Regions from separate parts of the Mesorhizobium australicum WSM2073 genome, predicted to be linked through region 1. Evidence: predicted binding sites of a transcription regulator. Region 1 holds the regulator's gene; the other holds the start of a gene.
What was found. Region 1 encodes LexA, which represses DNA repair genes until DNA is damaged. Its sites were predicted from a motif close to TGTTCNNNNTGTGTTCNG; they were not measured.
Positions count from the first base shown of each region.

Region 1 (12,213 bases):
CCGGTCCAGATGTTGGCCAGCAACGCATTCTGTCGCAGGAACTCCGAGCGCTCGCCGCCGCCGGCCCAGCAGGTGATGCGGGCACCATCGATTGGCCGCAGCAGTGCCGGGCTTTCCGTCAGCGCCTCATGCTCATCGATTTTCAGCACGGCGTTCATGCCGGTGCGCATCAGCGGGCGCAAATCATGCAAGCCGGAAATCGAAACGACGTGGCGTATGCGCCGCACGACATCGGTGGCGAGCGGTGTGGTTGTGGTCACCATGCGGCTGGCGAGATGTCCACCGGCCGAATGTCCGGTCAACATCAGCGGTCCCCCGACCATTGCCGCCGCTTTGCCGATCGCCGCCCCGATTTCGCTGACAATGCCGGCAATGCGGATGTCCGGGCACAGCGTGTAGGAAGGCATAGCCACCGCAAAGCCGTTGCCGACCGCGCCCTTGGCGAGATGCGACCATCCGCTTTTATCGGACTCCAGCCAGTAGCCGCCATGGATGAACACGACGAGCCCCTTGGGCGTGGTCTCCGGCAGGAAAAGGTCGAGCCGGTTGCGCGGCCGATCGCCATACGCGATGTCGAACCGTGCCCGGCCCTCCCCCGACAGTGCGTCACGGAACGCTTGCGCCGGTCCCGACCAGGCGGCCGGCCAACGGTCGCTGCCGGCAATATTCGCGCCGTTGGCATAGGCATTGTCCCAATCGGCAATGCGATGGTCGAGCATCGGCACCCTCCCCGAAACAGCGTCGTCTCAGTGCTAGCAATGGCCGCCACCATACCGTGCGTCAAGGCTTTGGGGTGAAACATTTTAGGCTTGAAACAAATTTCGACTGGTGCGATCCTGCCTTCGGAACAGCCGACAAAATGGGAGGTCCGCTGTGCCGTCCGAACCCGCCGATGGTCACGTTTCCGGTGACATGTCGACAAGGGTGTAGCCGGCCGCACGAAGCCTTCCGCGAGAGACAGGAATTCAGATCCACCGCCGCCGGCCAGGTGCCACGCACACTGCAGGCGGCAGACAGGGACAGCGGCGACATGCTTGGGCCTTCAGCGCATACCGACACGTTCACCCGCGATAATCTGCCGCCGCCCGAGCAATGGCCCGACTTCCTGCTCGACGGCTTCGACTATCCAGAACACCTCAATGCCGGTGTCGAATTGACCGACAGGCTCGTCGAGAAGGGCCTTGGTGACCACACCGCGCTGATCGGCAATGGCCGCCGCCGCACCTACAAGGAACTGTCCGACTGGACGAACCGGCTCGCCCATGCGCTGGTCGAGAACTACGGCGTCGAGCCGGGCAACCGGGTGCTGATCCGCTCCGCCAACAACCCGGCAATGGTCGCCTGCTGGCTGGCCGCCACCAAGGTCGGTGCTGTCGTCGTCAACACCATGCCGATGTTGCGCGCCGGTGAACTCACCAAGATCGTCGACAAGGCCGAGATCACGACCGCGCTCTGCGACACCAGGCTGATGGACGAGATGACCGCCTGCGCCAAGGACAGCGCGTTCCTGAAGCAGGTGATCGGCTTCGACGGCACCGCCAACCATGACGCCGAGCTCGATCGCGCCGCCCTCGACAAGCCGGTTACCTTCACCGCCGTCAGCACCGGCCGCGACGATGTCGCCCTGCTCGGCTTCACTTCGGGCACGACCGGCGTGCCGAAGGCGACGATGCATTTCCACCGCGACCTGCTGATCATCGCCGATGCCTACGCCCGTGAAGTCCTGCAGGTGACGCCCGACGACATCTTCGTCGGCTCGCCGCCGCTCGCCTTCACTTTCGGCCTTGGCGGGCTTGCCATCTTCCCCCTGCGCTTCGGCGCGGCGGCAACGCTTCTGGAACAGGCGACGCCACCCAACATGGTCCACATCATCGAGACCTACAAAGCGACCATTTCCTTCACCGCGCCGACCGCCTACCGGGCCATGCTGAAGGCCATGGACGAAGGCGCCGATCTTTCATCATTGCGCGTTGCCGTCTCGGCCGGCGAGACCTTGCCGGCCCCGGTCTTCGAAGAGTGGACGCGAAAGACCGGCAAGCCTATCCTTGACGGCATCGGCGCCACCGAAATGCTGCACATCTTCATCTCCAACCGCTTTGACGACAGGAAGCCCGCTTCGACGGGCAAGCCGGTGGGCGGTTACGAGGCGCGCATCGTCGACGAGGAGATGCGCGAGGTGCCGCGTGGCGAGACCGGACGGCTGGCGGTGCGCGGGCCGACCGGCTGCCGCTACATGGCCGATGACAGGCAGAAGGATTATGTGCGCGACGGCTGGAACCTCACCGGCGATACCTTCACGCAGGATGAGGACGGCTTCTTCCACTTCGCCGCGCGTTCCGACGACATGATTGTCAGCGCCGGCTACAACATCGCCGGACCCGAGGTCGAGGCGGCGCTGCTGTCGCATCCCGATGTCGCCGAATGCGCGGTCATCGGTGCCGAGGATGGCGAGCGCGGCCAGATCGTCGAGGCGCATGTCGTACTGGTGCAAGGTGTCCCGCCAGACGCAATGACCGTCAAGCGCCTGCAGGACCACGTCAAGGCAGCCATCGCGCCCTACAAATATCCCCGATCGGTCAAATTCATCGCCGCTCTGCCGAAGACCCAGACCGGCAAGATCCAGCGGTTTCGGCTGCGCACGGAGAAGATCAATTGAGCGAGCCTTACGATCCGGCCTCTGAAGGCGCAGAGATGTCGTTCAAGGAGCGCATGTCCTACAGCGACTATCTGCACCTGGAGAAAGTGCTGGAGGCCCAGACGCCGCTGTCCTCGGCGCATGACGAAATGCTGTTCATCATCCAGCACCAGACATCGGAATTGTGGATGAAACTCGCTTTGCACGAGATTGGCGCGGCGATCCGCTCGATCCGTGCCGACCGCCTCGAACCGAGCTTTAAGATGCTGTCGCGTGTCGCCCGCATTTTCGAGCAGTTGAACAATGCCTGGGACGTGCTGCGCACGATGACGCCCAGCGAATACACCGAGTTCCGCGACGCGCTCGGCCAGTCCTCGGGTTTCCAGTCCTGGCAGTATCGCGCCATCGAGTTCATGGCCGGTAACCGCAACCTCGCCATGCTCGGGCCGCACAAGCACCGGCCGGACCTCAGCCAGAAGCTGGAGGCGATCCTGGCCGAGCCGTCGCTCTACGATGAAGCGCTGCTGCTTCTGGCCCGCAATGGCTTCGACATCGGGGTGGACGCAAAGCGCACGGATTGGCGCGAGACGCGGACCGGGAACGAAGAAGTCCTGGTCGCCTGGCAGACGGTGTACCGCGATCCGCAGCGCTACTGGATGTTTTATGAACTGGCCGAGAAGCTGGTCGACTTCGAGGACTATTTCCGCCGCTGGCGCTTCAACCACGTCACCACCGTCGAGCGCATCATCGGCCTGAAGCGCGGCACCGGCGGCACGTCGGGCGCCTCCTATCTCAAGAAGATGCTCGAGGTCGTCCTGTTTCCGGAACTGTGGACGGTTCGCACCCGGCTCTGAACTCTCGTCTGACGCAATTCCTGTGGGAAACCGCGTCACATTTTTCCCGGCTTCGCGCCGGCTTCAGGTCACCGCCGTCTTGACCGCGAAGCGTGCATCCTGCCAGGCGCCAGTGCGCAGGATATCCTCCAGGACCTCGACCGCCTGCCATACATCGGCGTAGCCCACATACAGCGGGGTGAAGCCGAAGCGGATCGTCGACGGCGCACGGAAATCGCCGATCACACCGCGCTCGATCAAGGCCCGCATCACCTGGTAACCGTTGGGATGGAGGAAGGACACCTGGCTGCCACGCTGATTGCCGTCGCGCGGGCTTTCCAGCTCCAGGCCATAGGCGCCGCATCTGGTCTCGACGAGCTGGATGAACAGGTCGGTGAGCGCGATGCTCTTCTTGCGCACCGTCGCCATGTCGACATCGTCCCAGATATCCAGCGCCCCCTTCAGCGCCCGCATCGATAACACCGGCTGCGTGCCGCACAGGAACCGGCGGATACCGCTGCCGGCCGCATAACCCTGCTCGAAGGCGAAGGGCCGCGCATGGCCCCACCAACCGCTGAGCGGCTGCTGGACTTTATCGTGATGACGCTCGGCGGCGTAGATGAAGGCTGGCGCGCCCGGGCCGCCATTGAGATATTTGTAGGTGCAGCCGATGGCGAAATCGGCATTGGCGCTGTCGAGCTCGACAGGCAGCGCGCCGGCGGTGTGGCAGAGATCCCAGACGATCAGCGCTCCGACCTGATGGGCCTTGCATGTCAGTGCCGCCATGTCGCGCAGCTGGCCGGACTTGTAGTTGACGTGGTTGACCAGGATGACCGCAACGCGCTCGTCGATCAGCTCCTCAATGGTCGGCGCATCAACGCCCTCAAGGCGCAACACCGTGCCGGGGCGCGTCGAGGCCACGCCTTCGGCCATGTAGAGATCGGTTGGAAAGCTGTCTCCCTCGGCGACGATGACCGAGCGGTCCGGCCGCATGCCGAGTGCGGCATGCAGCACCTTGTAGATGTTGATCGAGGTCGTATCGCAGACCACCGTCTGGCCGGCCGCCGCGCCGATCAGCCGCCCCAGTTGGTCGCCGAGCGCGACCGGCATGTCGAACCAGCCGGCGGTGTTCCAGGCACGGATCAGATCCTGTGCCCACTCCTGGGTCGCGGCTTTCCGCAGCTCGTCGAAGACGGCGGGTGCCGCGGCGCCGAGTGAATTGCCGTCGAGATAGATCACGCCTTCCGGCAAGATGAACCGGTCGCGGATGGCACGCAGCGGGTCCGCCGCATCCATGGCTTCGACGGCTGCGAGATCGAGCGTTGCAGGCATCATTTGTGACATTCCCTGGTTATTCACGCCTTGGTCATTCACGCCGGTTACTCACGAATCGCTTCGCGAACCGGTGCGGAACCCCGGCTGCGCTTGAGGCTGGGCAAGGCAAGCATGGCCAGTACGAACAGGCCCGTGGCAAGCTTCAGGTCAGGCGGCGGCATGCCGGCCGCAAGGCAGAACGACACCAGCTGGTAGTAGATGATCGCGCCGGCGAAGGGCGCCAGCAATTGCCGCCACACCGTCTGCTTGCCGACGACGGCTTCGCCGATCATCAGCGCGGCAAGGCCGTTGATGAGAATTCCCAGGCCCATATTGACGTCGGCGAAGCCTTGCGACTGCACCATCAGCGCACCGCTTGACGCCGAAAAAGCGCTGGCCAGCCCGACACCGCCTATGGTCGCGGCCCAGACATTGATGCCTTGCGCCTCGGCCATGTCAGGATTGGCGCCCACGGCGCGCACGGCAGTCCCCTTCTCGGTCCTGAAGAACATGTAGAGCAGCATGAAGGCGGCAAGCGCGAGGAGACCCGCGACGACAATCTTGCTGGCGGGGAAACCCGGCCGCGCGAACGGCACCCAGTCGAACACCGAGGGCGAACCGAAGACGGACAGGTTGGACTTGCCCATAATGCGAAGGTTGATGCTGTAGAGCATCGTCATCATCAGGATGCCCGCAAGCAGCGTGTGGATGCGGAAGCGCAGATGGATGAAGGCGGTGCAGCAGCCCGCCGCGAAGCCAGCGACAAGGGCGGCAGCAACGCCCATCAGCGGCGATGCGCCGGCGGCAAGGAGAACGCCGCAGACGCAGCCGCCCAGCGGAAAAGCGCCTTCGCTGGTGAGATCGGGAAAATTCAGCATGCGAAACGGGATCATGATCCCGAGCACGACAAAGGCCAGGATCAGGCTTTGCGCCAGGGTGACCGGCATGATCGCGACGAAGCTGGTGAGAACGTCCCCAACAAAATCCATGATGATCAGCTCGCCAGCAACATGCGATCGGTCTTGACCGAGAAATGGCCGATCAGATCAATAACCGTGACCCTCGCCTTCTCCTGCCCGGCGACTTCCAGGAGCACCCGGCCCGCATCGAGCATGATCACCCGGCTGCCATAATCGACGGCGTGTTGCATGTTGTGGGTCACCATCAAAGTCGTCAGTTTCAGCGCGTTGACGGCGCGCACGGTCGCTTGCATGACGATTTCGGCCGTGCGCGGGTCGAGGGCCGCGGTATGCTCGTCGAGCAGCAGCAAGTCCGGCGATCCGCCGACCGCCATGATCAGCGACAAGGATTGCCGCTGCCCGCCCGAGAGCAGGTCGACGCGCGTGTCGAGACGATTTTCCAAACCGAGACCCAGTATCGACAGTCGTTCCCTGTAGGACGCAAGCCGGGTGGTGTTCAGCCCCGGGCGCAAGGTGCGCTTTTGGCTACGCAAATCGGCCAGCAGCATGTTTTCCGCAACCGTCATGCTGGCGGCGGTGCCGCGCATCGGGTCCTGGAACACGCGCGCCAGTTTCGCGGCGCGCTTGTGCACCGGCATTGCAGTCACGTCGGCGCCGTTGATCAGGATCTGGCCGGAATCGAGGATCAGGGCGCCGGAAATGGCGTTGAGCATGCTGCTCTTGCCGGCCCCGTTGGAGCCGATGACGATGCCGAACTCTCCGGTGGCCAAGGACAGGCTGAGACCGTCCAGCGCGACCTTCTCGTCGGCCTGGCCCTTGTAGAACACTTTGCGCGCGGATCGAATCTCCAGCATCGTTCCTCCCTGACCTCGGGATAGCGGCGCCGACGCCGTCACCCCGGCAGTTCCGATGTTAGTCGACGATGCAGCCGCAATCGGCCATTGAAGCCGGTATCTCGATGCCGAACGCGGCCATCGCCTTGCGCGAGATCGTTGCCATGTGGTCCTTGTAGGCCGGGCGCGACGGCGCGATCGTCTTGGGATCCTTGCCCTTGAGGATCTCGGCGGCGATGTTGCCGGCGTTGACGCCGACCTGCGTGTAATTGACCGCGAAGCTCGCCGGCACGGTGCCGTTACGGACCGCACTGTCATCGGAGTTGACGACCGGGATACCGGCCTGGCGGGCGGCCGCGGAGACAGCGGCGATCGCCGGCTGGATCAGGTTCGAGGCCGGGCCGTAGATCACGTCGGCCTTGCCGGCGAGCGAAGCGATGCGTTGCTGGATGTCATTGACGTTGTCGATGCCGACCTCCACCACCTCGAAACCGGCGGCCGGTGCCGCCGCCTTGATCTTTTCGACCAAGGCAACGTCATTGGCCTCACCGGGATTATAAGGCACGCCGAAGCGCTTGGCGTTCGGCAGCAGCTTCTTGGTGAAGGCCATCACCGCGGCGACGTCCTGCAGATCGCTGGCGCCGGTCATGCCTTCGTCTCCGGCGTCCCATGACGGCACCAGCTTGGCCGCCACCGGATCGGTGACCGCGGCAAAAACGATCGGAATGCCGGAACCGGCGAGCGCTTTCTTGGCGATCTGTGAGACCGGCGTGGTGATGGTGTAGATCAGCTTGGGCTGCTCGGCCTGCAGCTTGGCGATCATCTGCGGCACCAGCGACGCATCGAAATTGGTGTGGCTCTCCGTGTAGACGACGTCCTTGCCCTCGACGAAGCCGTTATCCGTCAGCGCCTTCTTGAAGCCGGCTATGGCGGCGTTCAATTGCGGATGCTCGCCGAAATTGGCAATGCCGATACGGATCTGATCGGCCGCGGCACTGCCGGCACTGACCATCAATGCGCCTGCCAGGGCCAAGCCCGACAACCAAGCGGATTTCGACTTCAACATCATTTCCTCCCAGATTTGATCAGGGCCGCTTGGAAACGCGGCTACTACGGCGATCATGGTGAGTCCGCTGGTCTGTGTCAAACATTATATATAATTGTTGCTGTGACGCACTATCATATATACTTTTCGCCAGACGACGGATTGATCACCATGCTGAATGAAACGAGTTCCACAAAAACGGAAGCCGCCTATCAGCTGTTGCGGCGCGACATCCTGACCACGCGCCTCATGCCCGGCGCCCCGCTCAAACTGAGTGCGCTGCGCGGCACCTATGGCGTCGGCTGGACACCGTTGCGCGAAGCCCTGTCGCGGCTCGAGGCCGAACGCCTGGTCACCGCGATCAGCAATCGTGGTTTTGCCGTGGCTCCGGTGTCGCGGGCCGAGCTGGAGGATCTGGCACGCGCCAGGATGGTGGTCGAGATACCCCTGTTCCTCGAATCGATGGAAAAAGGCGGCAGGGAGTGGGAGGATGCCGTGGTCACCGCCCACTACCGGCTCTCGCGTTGCAAGACGGCGGTCGACGATCCCTCGGACGCGGCCGTCGACAGATGGGACGAGAACCACGAGGCTTTCCATGCGGCGCTGCTGAGCGCCGCCACATGCGACTGGCTGTTGCGGTTCCGCTCGACGATCTCGGATCAGCTGCGCCGGCATCATCGCTTCCTTGGTCTGGCGCCGACACTGCGGGCCGCGGCCGGCCTCAAGGATGGCTATGAAGAGGCAATCGAAGCGCTACGCGAAGCGATTGCGATCGAACACCATACCGCGATCATGGAAGCGGCGCTCGACCGTGACGTCGAGCGGGCCAAGGCGCTGATGACGGCGCATATCGGCTACACACTGCACGTCTATGTCCACAGCGAAGACAGCGGCGCTACCAGATACGCCGCTCGCGCCGGCAGCTTGAAGGCGGGTTCGGGATAACTTCAGCGCTTCCGCGACGCCTATTCGAACGCGCTGGCCGGAGTGCGCCGAACGCCCCGATCCATGGCCGCCCGAAGCTACCAATCGTTGGCATTTTGGTTTCGTTTCGTTCCGCGAATAATGGCTCCGCGAATTATACGTCCCTCCGAGGAGAAGCCTTCCAACTAACTGATGCCAAAGCCTCGTCGGCGGATGGGCCACAGGCCATTAACCAAAACGATTTCAATGCGCCTGCCGACGGCGGAAAGGACTGGTTGCCGCCCGCCGTCGCGGGCAAAAAACTTCAGACCCCTTAACAAATTCATTAAACTTTAAACGGTTGCAGAACACAACTGGAACAGATAGTGTTTGTTCTGGGTTTGTTTTTTCGATTCTGGTTCAACCTTTCGTTCAATGTCTTGGGGGCCGCCATGCTGACACGCAAGCAACATGAACTGCTGATGTTCATCCACGAACGGCTCAAGGAAAGCGGGATACCGCCTTCCTTCGACGAGATGAAGGAAGCACTCGATCTTGCCTCCAAGTCGGGGATCCATCGCCTGATCACGGCCCTGGAGGAGCGCGGCTTCATTCGCCGGCTACCCAATCGGGCGCGCGCGCTGGAAGTGCTGCGGCTGCCGGACTCGATCGCGCCGGGCCTCAATGCGGCAAAGAAGTTCTCGCCAAGCGTCATCCAAGGCAGCCTTGGCCAAGGCAGTCTCGGACGCCAGATCAGGCCGGCCGCTGCGCCTTCGCGCCTGCCCGCGGCCGGCAACGACGACGACGCGGTTTCAGCCGTGTCCATCCCGGTCATGGGCCGTATCGCCGCCGGTGTGCCGATCGATGCCATCCAGCATCAGACGCATTCGATCTCGGTGCCGCCGGACATGATCATGGGCGGCGAGCACTATGCGTTGGAGGTCAAGGGCGACTCGATGATCGAGGCTGGTATCTTCGATGGAGACACGGTCATTATCCGCAATGCCGACACGGCAAGCCCGGGCGAAATTATCGTGGCACTGGTCGACGAAGAGGAAGCGACACTGAAGCGGTTCCGCCGCAAAGGCGCTTCGATCGCGCTCGAGGCCGCCAATCCAGCCTACGAAACGCGCATTTTCGGGCCGGACAGGGTCAAGGTACAAGGCAAGCTGGTCGGGTTGATCAGGCGCTACTGAACCGGCTTGTTATCGGGCTTGTCGGGTTTTTTGTACGGCGGCAGCCCCCTCGCCTCGCGTGAGAATTTTCGCTGTTCGTGCCAGGGCCGGTATGGTCCGTCGACGGCAAACGCGATCGCGGCCCGGGTCGTGGCCGACTGGGGATTGAAGAAGACGGCAGCGCTTCCCTTGCGGGCGAGCTGCCGTTTGGTGACGACGAGAACCAGTGGATTGTGGCAGGCGTCATAGGCGGTTGCGTCATTGACGATGATCAGGTCGGCGAAAGCGCAGGCTTTCCAGGTGGTCTTGCGGTCCTCGACATAGGCAATGATCGCGCCGGAAGGGTGCCTGGCAAGGCACAGGCCTTCGCGGCAGTAGAAGGGCGATCCCGGCGGCAGGTCGGTGGGACTGGCAACATCGAATTGCCTGTCTGTCGTGTCGAACATTTCCGGTTTGACGATTGTTTCGGAGATCAGGGCGCGCTTCCAGTTGTCGGTTGCGAATTCGTTCGGACGTTCCCGGTTGACGGCCAGTTCGCCATTGCCGATCGGCAGCGCGACCAGCCGCGCATCTTCCGAGATCAGCACATCGGGCGCGCGTGTGTGCGACACAGTCAACAGGCCGGCGAGCGCGAATGGCAGCGCCGCGAGCCGCAGCCATGTCGTCGCCATCGTCGCGATAACCAGCGCGACGGTGACCAGCAGCACGGATTGCTGCGAAATCAGCCCGACTCCATCGACCGGAGAGCGCTCCGATATCCACGCCGACACGGCGATCATTGCTGTCAGGCCCTTGCCCATGAGGTAGAGAGCCGGCCAATCCAGTCCGAATGGCATCAACAGCGCGCTGGCGACGGCCAGGAACATCACGACCGACACGATAGGCATCACGGCCAGATTGGCGAACAGGCTGAGCGGCGATACCCGCTGGAAATGCCAGATGGCAAACAGTGCCGTGGCGCTGCCGGCGATAATGGACGTCATGGCCAATCCACCTGTCGCCAGCAGGAATTTTCGCGTCAGGAACCCGGGCAGCGATCGCTTTGGCGGCGGTGGCCGCGTCTTTCCCGCACGGTGATCGGCCCAGCCGGCATAAGCGCCAACCAGGGCCGCGGTCGCGGCGAACGACATCTGAAAGCTCGGGCCGACGACCTCGTGCGGCGAGACCAGGATGACGGCGATCGCCGAGATCCCCAGATTGCGCATGGTCAGCGCAGCGCGATCGAAGAAGACGGCAATCAGCATCACCGCCAGCATGATGAAGCTGCGTTCGGCGGCAACGACGACACCGGAAATGATGAGATAGGCCGCGATCGAGAACAGTGCGGCGGCGGCCGCGTATTTCTTCACCGGCCGGCGCGCGGAAAAGTCTGGAAACAGCGCGAAGGCACCACGCAGCAGACCCATGATGGTGCCGGCCACAAGCGCCATATGCAGTCCCGAAATAGAGATGATGTGATAGATGCCGGTACGCCGCATCGCTTCATTGATTTCATCGGGTATGCCGGCGCGCACGCCGACGATCAGCGCCGCCGCGATCTCGCCTTCAGCGCCGCCGACGCTGCCCCTGATGTGGTCGGCGATGGATTCGCGGGCATTTTCGATGCCTGAAAAAAGGCGAGCCGATAGCGGCATCTCACCGTCGTCGGCGGAAACAACCGTTGGATTGCCGAGAAAGAAGCCGCTGCCGCCGATGCCGGCGAAATAGCTGTCGAAAGAGAAGTCGTAGCTGTCCGGCCGCACCGGGCCGGTCGGCGGCAACAGTTTGGCGTAGCCTGTGATGAGCGAGCCGGCGGTCATTCCCGGCGGTATCTTGCGTGCGGAAAGCCGGACCCTTTCCGGCGCATAGCGCAGTTTCGGCCGGGCGGTCGAAATCACGTCCATGGTCAGCCGGATGCGGCCGCTCTCCATCTCCTCGATCGAGACCACGCGGCCGGTCAGTTGCGTGGAGATTTCCGAACCCAGCATCCGGGTTCCGGCTCGCCATGTTTCGACCTTCGCCGCGAGCAGGCCCAGCGCGCACAACAGCACTGCCATGAAACACAGATGGGTTTTCGACCAGGAGCGCGAGACGAAGGCACAGACCGCCATCAGCACCACGACCGCGACGGATTTTGAAAAGTCGGGCTCGGATGCCAGCGAGAAATAGGCGATCGCCCCAACGGCCAGACAGACCGGCACCAGCAGGAACGCGATGCCCCGGTCGAGTTCAAGTTCCGCCGCCCGGGCCACGCCATGGCGCAGGCGAGGCAAGGATACCAGGCCGACTTGCCGGCGCACGCGCACGATCCTGCCCGCGGCAGGAGCCGGCGCCGGCGCCTGCCCACCTGCCTGCAGCGACCTGGTTTCGGGTGCAGCCACGAGCGGAGATGGCAGTGGGATCGTCGCAGGCGCCGCAAACAGGGATCGCTCGCTGACGCCGATAGCGGCATCCTCGCCCCGATCCGAGCCCCGGCCTCGTCCAGTCATCGGGTCTGCCCCTTGCACCCTCGACGTCCTATGCTACATGAACGCGCAACGCGCGAAAGTCCGCACGCTCTGCACCCAGCTTCAGAC
Region 1 is NC_019973.1:4,106,178-4,118,390, reverse strand. It holds gene MESAU_RS19715 (alpha/beta hydrolase) at 1-719, opposite strand, end outside; gene MESAU_RS19710 (AMP-binding protein) at 1,031-2,656, shown strand; gene kynA (tryptophan 2,3-dioxygenase) at 2,653-3,489, shown strand; gene kynU (kynureninase) at 3,553-4,800, opposite strand; gene MESAU_RS19695 (ABC transporter permease) at 4,848-5,771, opposite strand; gene MESAU_RS19690 (ABC transporter ATP-binding protein) at 5,777-6,556, opposite strand; gene MESAU_RS19685 (ABC transporter substrate-binding protein) at 6,615-7,601, opposite strand; gene MESAU_RS19680 (GntR family transcriptional regulator) at 7,752-8,525, shown strand; gene lexA (transcriptional repressor LexA) at 8,936-9,679, shown strand; gene MESAU_RS19670 (ComEC/Rec2 family competence protein) at 9,673-12,126, opposite strand.

Region 2 (12,213 bases), 1.1 Mb from region 1:
ACTTCCCCACCGTCTGCTCATAAACCTCCGGCTTGAAGCCAACCACCACCCGATCGCCGATCTCCAGCACCGGCCGCCTGATCATCGTCGGCTTGGCCAGCATCAACGCTTTCGCCTTCTTCTCGTCGAGGCCTTGCTTGTCCGCCTCCGGCAGTTCGCGAAACGAAGTGCTGCCCTTGTTGAGCAGCTTTTCCCAACCGACCTTGCCGGCCCAGCCATTCAGCTTGCCAGCCTCGATCCCTTCGGCCCGATAGTCGTGGAAACGATAGGGAAGGTCATGGCTCTCCAGCCAGACGCGCGCCTTCTTGATCGTGTCGCAATTGGTGATGCCGTACATGGTGATCGTCAAAGTGCTCTTCCCTTGGGCTGACAGTCGAATCCGTTTCGCAGCCTAAAACCGCCCTTCCCGCTTGGCCAGCAGCTTGGTCAGCGTTGCCGGAAATTTGGCGCTTGCCAACACTAAGGCAATTACCTAAGTGTTTCTAATCGCTTTTTGACGACCCGGGACCGATCGATGACCAGCCTCCAGAGTGCAAATCCAAGCCTCCCGCCGATCGACGGCATTTTTCGCGCGCTTGCCGACCCGACGCGACGGCGCGTGGTCGAGCGGCTGAACAGGAGCCCTGCTTCGGTCAGCGAACTGGCCCAGCCTTTCGAGATGGCCCTGCCATCCTTCATCGACCATCTCAAGATTCTCGAAGGCTGCGGGCTGGTTCGTTCGCAAAAGACCGGACGGGTCAGGACTTACGAGCTTGCGCCTGAACCGTTGAAGCTCGCCGAAAGCTGGCTGGCCGAACAGCGTACAGTTTGGGAACGCCGCCTCGACCGGTTCGATGCCTATGTCATGACCCTCAAGGAGCAGGAAAAATGAGTTATTCCTTCGAGCCCGATCCCCGGCTGGACCTGACGCTGGAGCGCGTAATCGATGCGCCGCGCGAATTGCTTTGGCGAGCCTGGACGACACCTGAGCATGTCAGGCAGTGGTTCACGCCGAAGCCATGGCTGATCACCGACTGCGAGATCGACCTCAGACCGGGCGGCCTGTTTCGGACACGCATGCAGTCGCCCGACGGCAAGGAGGTCAGTGACCGCCACTGCTGCTATCTGGAAATCGTGCCCAACGAGCGGCTGGTGTGGACGGATGCGCTGCTGCCCGGCTATCGACCCTCGGGCGAGCCTTTCATCACCGCGGTCATTTCGCTCCATCAGGATGGCCAGGGTACGCGCTATACCGCCACAGCCATTCACCGTGACCAAGCCACCCGCGACAACCATGAAGAGATGGGTTTCTTCGACGGCTGGGGCACGGTGGCCGATCAACTTGCGCAGTATGTGAAGACGATTTGAACGCTCCCAGCGGCCAGAAGGATCGCTCTGGCCGCCGTGCAAATTTTCAACCTTGCCGCAAAGAGAGCAAAGCTGGGAAGACCCGATTTCCGGCCTCAGTAGTAAAAGCGCTCTTCGGTGATCTTGCCGTTCTTGACCGTGTACAGGCCAACCTCATCCATGGTGACACGCTCGCCGGTGGCCTTGGGCGTTATGTCAAAGGTGAAGCGCACCGCGAATTGATCGCCGTTGACATAAGGGCCCTCGACCGAGCCGCCATGCACTTCGTGGTTCTCTTGCCACCACTGGCTTTTCTGCCTGAGGGCCTCCTTGCCGTGACTGACGGCCATCGGTCCCTCCATCGCTTCGTAGCTGGCGATATCGTCGGCATTGTATTTTTCGGCAGCACCTTCGTTGTTGCCCTGCTTGAGAAGTTCGGTGAACTCCTTGGCGATTTCCGTGACGGTCATTTTTGTTCCTCCTGTTCAGACGCATTGCAAGTAGGGAACCGCTTGCGGACCTGCCATCGCCGACAGGTCGATAGCTGACATGACCCTGTCAGGATGGGGTGTCGCGCGAACCAGCGGCCCCTTCGTTACATCGCAATCAGCGGCCAACGTTCCAGAAAATCATATTGCGTCAGCCCGCGCAGGCTGTGCACGAGAATGAACTCCCGCGCCACGAAGCTGATCGGCTCGATCGGCAGTTCGGGGATAAGTTTCTGGTCATAGGCAAGGGTCATATGAGGGACGAACCCGTCTGACGCCTTCAGGCCTTCACGCAGCATTTCGACGCCGAGATTCCCGCTCAGTTCACAAACCGGTCCGTCATCGGCCACAAGCACGAAGGGATGCTTGGCCGGTCGGCCCCTTGTCGTCGGGCGGCCAGGAAAGCTCCTGGCGTGGCGAAAGGTGATCTCAAAAGCAGGCATCATGACGCGCTGCCCCGATCGGGTGGCCGCAAAGATGATTTTCGACCGCAGCCGCTTGTAGTCCCCGACATGCTGCTGGCTGACATGAAAACGCTCCGGTATCAGCGGTGAGCCGGCTATGCCACATTTGTCGCATAGTCGGCTTTGACAATCAGCAAACCGAGAATAATCCCCTGCCTGCAGAAACACGCCGAAGAAGACACGATCCGGTTTTTGGGGCCGCCTTGGCGGTTCTGGAATTCCGAAATCTAGTTCGCCTTGGTACATTACCTATACGCTCGCCAAGGAACGCCTCCGTTCTGTTCTGGCGCCCGGAACAAAACACGAACAATTCTCTGAGTCAAGTTCGAGTAACCGGACCCTAAGCCCGGTGATGTCCTTGACATCCGGACATCGTGGATGACCCAGTCGGCATATTCGCGGCCACCGCTCGACTGCTTGGATGGGATAGACCTTTGAATGAAATCCGGCGAAAGTGCCGCGCCGACCGGGCCAGCATTTTCGATTCAACGAGGAACCCAACTCATGACCAACCCGACACATCTGCCCGCTGAAGGCTTGTTTGTCGGCCGCGCCAGGAGCGGCGATGCCTCGCACCCCCTGGTCGTCACGGTGCGCGACGGCACCGTCTTCGACATCACATCCAGCGCGGCGCCCACCGTGCGTGACGTCTGCGAATTGGCCGACCCGGCCGGCCATGTGCGCTCGGCCAGGGGCAAGCCGATCGGTTCACTCGACACCATCGCGGCCAACAGTTTCGAAGCCACGCGCGATCGGGCAAAACCCTTTCTGCTGTCGCCGGTCGACCTGCAGGCGATCAAGGCTTCCGGCGTCACCTTCGTGGTCAGCCTGCTCGAACGGGTGATCGAGGAACAGGCGCGTGGCTCGGCCGAGAAGGCCGACGCCATCCGCGCCGACATTGCGGGCCTGATCGGCCATGATCTTTCGAAGCTCAAGCCCGGTTCGCCAGAGGCGATGGAGATCAAGGCCAAGCTGATTTCGCGCGGCGCCTGGTCGCAATATCTGGAAGTGGGCATCGGCCCCGATGCCGAGATCTTCACCAAGTGCCAGCCGATGGCCTCGGTCGGCTTCGGCGCCGATGTCGGCCTGCATCCGGTTTCGACCTGGAACAATCCGGAGCCGGAGATCGCCATGATCGCCGCCTCGAGCGGCAGGATCGTCGGCGCCACCATCGGCAACGACGTCAATCTGCGCGACGTCGAGGGCCGTTCGGCGCTGCTGCTCGGCAAGGCCAAGGACAACAACGCCTCGGCCTCGCTTGGCCCCTTCATCCGGCTGTTCGACGACACGTTCTCCATCGCCGACGTGAAGCAGGCCGTCGTGCGCCTGAAGGTCGAGGGCGAGGACGGGTTTTCGCTGGAGGGGGCAAGCTCGATGGCCGAGATCAGCCGCTCGCCGGAGGAGCTGGTTGCCGCGGCCATGGGCCCGCATCACCAGTATCCGGACGGGCTGGCGCTCTATCTCGGCACCATGTTCGTGCCGTCGAAGGATCGCGGCGAAAAGGGCAAGGGGTTCACGCACAAGGTCGGCGACATCGTCACCATCTCGTCGGAAAAATTCGGCGCGCTGGTCAACCGCGTGCGGCTGTCGCCCGATTGCCCGCACTGGACCTACGGCGCCAGCCATTTGATGCGCGACCTGGCCAAGGCCGGCCTGCTCTAAGCGGCTCTTTGGGGGCTTTCGCCCTCAGAGACCGCCCAGACGTGATCGGGATAGTCCGCCCGGCTGAGCTCTCGGCGACAATCATCCGACTGCCCGGGAAAAATCATCCCGACTGATGCGATCTGATGGGGTCGCTGATGGCGCCGCGTCAGGCGCCCACTACATCTGCAGATGGAGGCTTGCCATTCGCCGAAAAAGGGAATGCTCTTAGGCATCCGAGCGGCGCTGGCAAAAAGACGCAATCCGGCTGAAGCCGGAACAAGGGACGGATCATCTTCAACCGGGAGGAAATCAAATGCTGACGAGACTAAGACTTGTGCTCTACGGCCTGCTGATCGCGCTGACGGTCATTCCGGCAGCCGCGCAGGCCAAGACGTTCTACTGGATTTCACATGGCGGGCCGGCCGACCCGGTCTGGACCTACTTCCTCGCCGGCGCCAAGCAATGGGCCAAGGACACCGGCAACACGGTCAACACGTCGTTCCACAATGGCGACGTCGCCTCGCAGCAAGAGGCGGTCCGTGCCGCCCTCTCGGCCAAGGCCGACGGCATCGTCACCACCAGCCCCGATCCGGGCAGCTTGGTCGAGATCGTCAAGGAAGCGCGCGCGGCCAACGTCCCGATCATCAACTTCAACACGCCCGATCCCAAGGCCAATTTCAACGCCTATGTCGGCGGCGACAACGTCACTTTCGGCAAGCACTGGGCGCAATATCTGGTCGACAAAGGCCTGGTGAAGAAGGGCGACTTCGTCTGGATGCCGGTCGAGATCCCCGGCGCCACCTACGGCGTGCAGGAAGAAGAAGGCATCAAGAGCGTCTTCGGACCGCTCGGCATCACCTATGAAGTGACCGAAGCGACGCTCGACCAGGCCGAGGTGATCAACCGCATGGTCGACTACCTCACCGCCCACAAGGGCAAGGTCAACGCCATCATCGGCCTGGGCGACCTCGTAACCGGTTCGATCAAGCGCGTGTTCGACCAGGTCGGCGTCAAGCCGGGCGAAATTCCGGTGGTCGGCTGGGGCAACTCGCTCGACACCACCCAGGAAGTGCTGAACGGCTATGTCAATGCCGGCCAGTGGCAGGATCCGCAGGCGACCAGCTATGTGGCGCTGTCGCTCGCCAACATGGCGGCCAGCGGCATTCCTCCGGGCTTCAACGTCATCACCGGCGCGCTCTATGAGAAGGACACCGCGGCGGTCTACGACAAGATCCTGTCCGGCAAATAATCCGCGATCCCCTGGCGCCGCGCGTTTTCGCACGGCGCCAGATATCTTCCTGCGCCGTGGCATGCCACCCGATGCGGTGGAGCTCGCGGCCCGTCCCAACCATGTCGCGGGTTCCCAGTGGAAAATCATTCGCTCATCCAACGCCTGATCGCGCGGCCGGAATTCGGACCTTTCATTCTGCTCATCGTGGAGATCGCCGTTTTCTGGGGTTTCAACCACGACTTCCTGTCGCCGCAGAACATCTCCAACACGCTGGCCTTCACGGTCGAGCTCGGCCTAATCGCGCTGGCGATGACGCTGTTAATGACTTCGGGCGAATTCGACCTCTCCGTCGGGTCCCTGTTCGGCTTCTCGCCCGTACTGATGTGGACGCTGTTCAATGCCGGCGTCACCTCGCTGGAAATGGGCTTCCTTGTCGCGCTGGTGGTTGCCGCCTTGATCGGCCTGGTCAATGGCTGGTTCGTCACGCAGCTCAAGATCCCGTCCTTCCTGGTGACGCTCGGCATGCTGCTGGTGGTGCGCGGCAGCGCGCTTTTCATCACCGACGGGTTTCCGCAGCGCACCTGGAGTGCCGAAGGCAGCTGGCTGGCGGAGGCTCTGGTCGGCGACTTCTTCATCGGGCCGTTCCGCATCTACATGTCGCTGTTCTGGTTCATCGCCGCGGCGATCGCGCTCGGCTATGTCCTGACGCAAAGCCGGACCGGCAACTGGATCCAGGCGGCGGGCGGCAATCCCAACGCGGCGCGTGCCCGCGGCGTCAATGTCAATCGCGTCAAGGTCGGCCTGTTCGTCCTGTCGTCGGTCATGGCCTCGCTTGCCGGCGTCATCTCCTCGCTGCGCACATCCGCCGCCAATCCCAACAGCGGTACCGGCTACGAACTCGAGGTAATCGCCATGGTGGTAATCGGCGGCACCGCACTCACCGGCGGGCGCGGCACCATCATCGGCACCGTGCTCGGCATCCTGATCCTGCGCGTGATGCGCAACGGCATCGTGCTGATCGGCGTGCCCGGCCTTGCCTACAACATCTTCATCGGCGCGATCATCCTTGGCATGATGGCGCTGCATTCATGGCTGGAACGCCGGCACCAGGCGGGGACTTGAACCATGGCCGAGCCATTGATCCGCATGCACAACATCCGCAAGTCCTATGGCCGCGTGCAGGCGCTGGTGGACGCCAATTTCCATGTCAACGAGCGTGAGATCGTCGGCCTGCTGGGCGACAATGGCGCCGGCAAATCGACGCTGATCAAGGTTCTCTCCGGCGCGGTGCCGCTGACCAGCGGGGATATTTTCATCCGCGGCAAGAAGGTCACCTTGCGCGATACCAGCGACGCCATCGCCCACGGCATCGAGACCATCTACCAGGACTCCGCCCTGGTCACGCAATTGTCGATCGCGCGCAACCTGTTCCTGGGTCGAGAACCGATCAAGCCGCCGCGCTTCCTCAACCGCATGGACCAGGACGCCATGAACACGGTCGCCCGCGATCTGCTCAAACAGGTCGGAATCTCCAAGAACATCCCGCCGACGACACCGATCGGCTCGCTCTCCGGCGGCGAGCGGCAGGCGGTCGCGATCGCGCGCGCCATGCATTTCGACAGCGACCTGATCATCCTCGACGAGCCGACCAACAATCTCGGCGTGGCAGAGACCCAAGGCGTGCTCAGCTTCGTGCGCAACGCCCGCGATTCCGGCCACTCCTGCATCTTCATCGCGCACAACATCCACCATGTCTTCCAGGTGGTCGACCGCATCGTCGTCATGCGCAGGGGCAAGGTGGTCGCCGACGACATCGATCCGAAGACGACAACCGTGACGGAAGTCGAGCGCATCATCACCGGCATGTCGGACAAGGACATCCGCGACGCCCTCGCCGACGGCAAGCCGGCGCACTGAGGACGTACGAAGCGACGTGTAGGGTTGCGGCATGAAGGCTACCGTCTCCGACATCGCCAGGAACTGCGGGCTGTCGACCGCGACGGTCGACAGGGTGCTCAACAACCGGCCCGGAGCGAGTGCCGCCAACCGGCAACGCGTCATGGAGGCCGCCAAGCAGCTCGGCTATCTACCGGTCGCCGACCAGGTGACGCTTCCCTCGAGGCCCGCAAACCTGGAATTCTTCCTGCCGATCGGCTCGAACGACTTCATGCACGACCTGGCAAAGCACATCGAGGACTACGCCTCGCGCCTGCCGCTGGTGGCGTCCTGCCGGATTCACAATCTCGCCGGTATCTCGCCCAATGCCTTGCAGACCGCGGTCGAAAAGCTGTCGCTGCGCGCCAACGGCGTCGGTGTCATCGCGGTCGATCATCCCAGGACGCGCAACATCCTGCGCGACATGGTCGAGGCCGGTATCCGGCTGGTGACGCTGGTGTCCGATATTCCGGCCGCTCCCCGCTCGGCCTATGTCGGCATCGACAACCGCGTGGCGGGACGGACGGCGGCACTTTTGATGGGACGCTTTCTCGGCGGCCGCGAGGGGCAGCTGGCGATGGTCGTCGGTTCGCGTTCCTATCGCGGCCATGAAGAGCGCGAGATGGGCTTCCGCTCCGTGCTTGGCGAGGAGTTTCCCAACCTCACCGTCAGCAGCGCCGTCGAGATCAATGACGAGCCCGATGCCAGCTATGCCGCAACCATGAAAGCGTTGCGCAACGAGCCGGAACTGCTCGGCATCTATTGCGTCGGCGCCGGGCGCTCCGGCATTGCCAAGGCGATCCGGGAAACCAGGCCCAACCGCAAGCCGGTCTTCATCTGCCACGATCTGACAAGGGAGACACGCGGCTACCTCGTCGACGACCTCGCCGACGTCGTCATCGACCAGAACGCCAGGCTGATCGCGGAGCAGTCGGTGATCCAACTGCTCGGCTCGATCGCATCATCGGCGCCCTATCTCACCCGCAAATTCATCGAGCCGCGACTGATCTTCCGGGAAAACGTGCCCGTGCAGTGAGATCCCGCATCTCCTGGGGAACATGACCGCCCCTGCAAATCTGCACAGCAGCTATGCACAATTCATTGTTGCCGAATCATTGGGCAACTCGTAGGTTCTGGTTGTCGGCCATCTACTCCTCCCAGATGCGATGCCGACGCTGAATGGGGCGCACCTCCTCCCGCGCCACATTCGAAATCGAGCCCGCTGCCACCTCCTCCCGGCAGCGGGCTTTTTTCGTTCAGTCAACGGGAAATAGCGTGCTGCCTATAGGGCAGCAGACATCGTTTCGGTCACGCGACCGCAAAATCACCAGCAGCCACGGCAATACTTAACCGGCGGCAGTGCCCCGGAAGGAAACGATCAGTCCTTCAGCCATCCGCACGAACTGCGTGCTCGGGCCCTCGGCACCGACGGTCTGCACGCTGACCCGCGCACCTTCAAACAGCAGCGACAGCGTATCGGCGAGAAGCTCGGCCTGGCCGATGCCGGCATCCCGGCAGAGCCCGACCAGGCGTTCGCGCTGGGCTTCCTTGAGTTCCTTGATGACGCGCCTTGCCGGATGATCGGGTTCGGTCAGCTCGGCGGCGGCGTTGGCCATGTCGCAGCCACGGCCGTCGGTGTTGAGCATGGCGGCGGCCTTGCGAACCCAGGCATGAAGTTGAGCGAGTTTGTCACCCGGATGCTCGGCCTCGAACGTTTCCCACATCGCGCCAGCTTTCAGTGCGTTGGCGCGCAGGCATTCGACGATCAGTTCGTCCTTGGATTCGAAGTGACGATAGAGCGTCATCTTGTTCGTGCCGGCAGCCTCGGTGATGGCGTCGACGCCGACGCCCTTGATGCCGTGCTTGTGGAACATGTCACGCGCCGTCTCCAGAATCCGATCCCGGGGACGAGAGCGCTCCACGACGCCGTCTGTCATCATGATCTCCTTTCGTTTCCAAAAAACCCTCGGCCACCTCTTGACTAGGGTGTTACCGGTCTGTAACTTCCAGAATGTTACTTACTGGTAACACCTATATCGTCCGTCGTCAATAACAAGGTCGTGAACTGGTCCTACCAGATCGAGATGGACGAAAAGATTGCCAATCATGCGGCCTCGGCCGGTGAAGAGATGAAAAACGGTTCGTGAGCACGGGCTGCGAATCGACAGACAAGGAGCCGGCCAATGCCACAGCGCCGCGATCTTACCATAGATGAGGCCGTCCGGGATCCGATGATCCGGCTGGTCATGAAGGCAGACGGGGTCGACCCCCGCGCGTTCGAGAACATGTTGCGCTCGCTTGCCGATGGGCAGCGTCGCGAGGTGCCGTTGCTGCGTTCACGGGAAGGGTCCCGGGACGGGCGCGGGCAGTTGTCCAGGGTCGCCAGCGCCTTCGGGCGGGCAAGAGCGGCCGGAGAGGCGTGCGTGTCGTGGTAAACTTCTTCATCCATCGTCCGATCTTCGCCTCGGCGATCGCCATCATCATGGTGCTCGCCGGCACGATTTGTTATTTCCTGCTGCCCGTCTCGCAGTTTCCGGACATCACACCGCCGCAAGTCGTCGTCAGCGCCCACTATCCGGGCGCCAGCGCGCAAGTGGTGGCAGACACGGTGACGACGCCGCTGGAGCAGCAGATCAACGGCGTGCAAGGCATGACCTACATGTCCTCGACGAGCTCCAATGACGGCTCGTCGACCATCACCATCACCTTCGATGTCGGTTATTCCCTGAGCACGGCAGCCGTCGACGTCCAGAACCGCGTCTCGCAGGCCGCCTCGTCGCTGCCGGCGATCGTCAACCAGGGCGGCGTGACGATCAAGAAGCAGAACCCGAACTTCGTGCTCATCGTCAACCTGACCTCGCCCGACCATTCGGTCGATCCGGTGGCGCTCTCCAACCTTGCCTATCTGCAGGTGGTGGATCCGCTGAAGCGGCTGCCTGGTGTCGGCGACGTGCAGATTTTCGGCGAACGGCGTTATTCGATGCGCGTCTGGCTCGATCCGGACAAGCTCGCCAATCTCGGCATCACCGCGGTCGATGTGCAAAATGCCATCGCCGAACAGAACGTCCAGGTGGCGGCCGGCAAGATCGGCCAGTCGCCGGCGCCCGCCGGCACCGCCTTCGAGATGCAGGTCAACGCCGTCGGCCGGTTGAGCGACCCGAAGGAATTCGGCGACATCGTCGTGCGTGCCAACACCGACACCGGCTCGCTGGTGCGGCTGCGCGACGTCGCCCGTATCGAGCTTGGCGCCCTGCAATATTCGTCCTCGGCCTTTTTCGGCAAGGACCCGACCGTGGTGCTCGCCGTTTATCAGATGCCCGGCTCCAACGCGCTCGATCTGCAGCAGCGCGTCAAGGACAAGATGCAGGAACTGTCGGCCCGTTTTCCCAAGGGCGTCGACTATGCGATGCACTACGATACGACGCGCTTCGTCTCGGCCTCGATGCATGACGTGCTGATCACGCTTGGCGAAGCCCTGGTGCTCGTCGTCGCCGTGGTCTTCATCTTCCTGCAAAGCTGGCGCACCACAATCATCCCGACGATCGCCATCCCGGTGTCGCTGGTGGCGACGCTCGTCATCATGGAGATGATGGGCTTCTCGCTCAACATGCTCTCGCTGCTCGGCATGGTGCTGGCGATCGGCCTTGTCGTCGACGATGCCATCGTGGTGGTCGAGAATGTCGAACGACAGCTCGAGGCCGGACTGAAACCGCTGGCGGCGACAAAGGCCGCCATGGCCGAGGTCACCGGCCCGATCATTGCGACCACCGCGGTGCTGATGGCGGTGTTCGTGCCGGTTGCCTTCATTCCCGGTGTCTCCGGCAAGCTCTACAACCAGTTCGCGCTGACGGTGGCGATCTCCGTCGGCATCTCCGCCTTCAACTCGCTGACGCTCAGCCCGGCGCTCAGTGCAGCCTTCCTGCGCCATCGCGGCGAAACGCAATTCTTCCTGTTCCGCTGGTTCAATACGGGCTTCGACAGACTGTCGCATGCCTATGCCAATGGCGTGCGCATCCTTATCCGGCTGCGCTGGATCATGCTTGGCCTCTTCGCCGCCGGCCTGGTCGCCACCTACTTCGTCTGGCAAAAGCTGCCCTCGACCTTCCTTCCGGTCGAGGACCAGGGCTATTTCTTCGTCGTGATCCAGCTGCCCGACGGCGCTTCGCTGGAGCGTACCGATGCAGTGGCACAGAAGGCGCGCGACATCCTGCAGGCAACGCCAGGCGTCGACATCGTCGGCTCGATCAGCGGCCTGAACTTCCTCACCAGCGCGGCGCAGTCGAACTCGGCGGTCGAGTTCGCCATCCTCAAGCCGTGGGAGGAGCGTGGCCCCGACCAGAGCGCCTCGAAGCTCGTCGGCGACGTGCGTGGCAAGCTGATGCAGATTCCGGAGGCTTTTGCGCTCTCCTTCGATCCACCCTCCATCCCCGGCATCGGCACCACGGGCGGCTTCGAATTCGTCGTCGAGGACCTCACCGGCCGCGGCAGCACGGCCCTCAACGACGCCACGCAAGCGGTGATCGCCGAGGCCCGCAAGCAGCCTGAAATCAATCCGCAGCAGCTGTTTTCGCCGTTCTCGACCTCGACGCCGCAGTTCAACTACGATCTCGACCGCGCCAAGGCGAAGCTGCTCGGCCTCAACCTGCCCGACGTCTTCAACACGCTGCAGATCTATCTCGGCTCGCTCTACGTGAACGACTTCAACCTGTTTGGCCGCACCTTCCGGGTGACCATCCAGGCCGACAAGGATTCACGTGCCGGTGCAGCCGACATTTCACGGCTCTATGTGCGCAATGCCTCCGGCGGCATGGTGCCGCTCAGCACGCTGGGGAAACTGGTGCCGTTCGTCGGCCCGGAAACCGTGCCGCACTACAACAACAACGCCTCGGCCAGCATCAATGGCGGCGCCGCTCCCGGTTATTCGTCGGGCCAGGCGGTCGCCGCCATGGAACGGGCCGCGGCGACCGCGCTGCCCAGGGATTTCGGTTTCGAATGGACCGGCATCACTTTCCAGGAGCTCAAGGCGGGGTCGATCGCGTCGGTGGTCTTTGCCCTCGCCATCGTCTTCGTCTTCCTGATCCTGGCGGCGCAGTACGAGAGCTGGGCGATGCCCTTCATGGTGCTG
Region 2 is NC_019973.1:5,242,253-5,254,465, forward strand. It holds gene MESAU_RS25295 (ArsC family reductase) at 1-349, opposite strand, end outside; gene MESAU_RS25300 (ArsR/SmtB family transcription factor) at 515-871, shown strand; gene MESAU_RS25305 (SRPBCC family protein) at 868-1,347, shown strand; gene MESAU_RS25310 (SnoaL-like domain-containing protein) at 1,443-1,796, opposite strand; gene MESAU_RS25315 (2'-5' RNA ligase family protein) at 1,922-2,524, opposite strand; gene MESAU_RS25320 (fumarylacetoacetate hydrolase family protein) at 2,783-3,940, shown strand; gene MESAU_RS25325 (substrate-binding domain-containing protein) at 4,236-5,171, shown strand; gene MESAU_RS25330 (ABC transporter permease) at 5,289-6,275, shown strand; gene MESAU_RS25335 (ATP-binding cassette domain-containing protein) at 6,279-7,070, shown strand; gene MESAU_RS25340 (LacI family DNA-binding transcriptional regulator) at 7,102-8,124, shown strand; gene MESAU_RS25345 (TetR/AcrR family transcriptional regulator) at 8,435-9,025, opposite strand; gene MESAU_RS25355 (efflux RND transporter permease subunit) at 9,517-12,213, shown strand, end outside.
Region 2: a site for LexA is predicted at 2,570-2,587, ahead of MESAU_RS25315 (2'-5' RNA ligase family protein). Genes of this name have one in related genera too.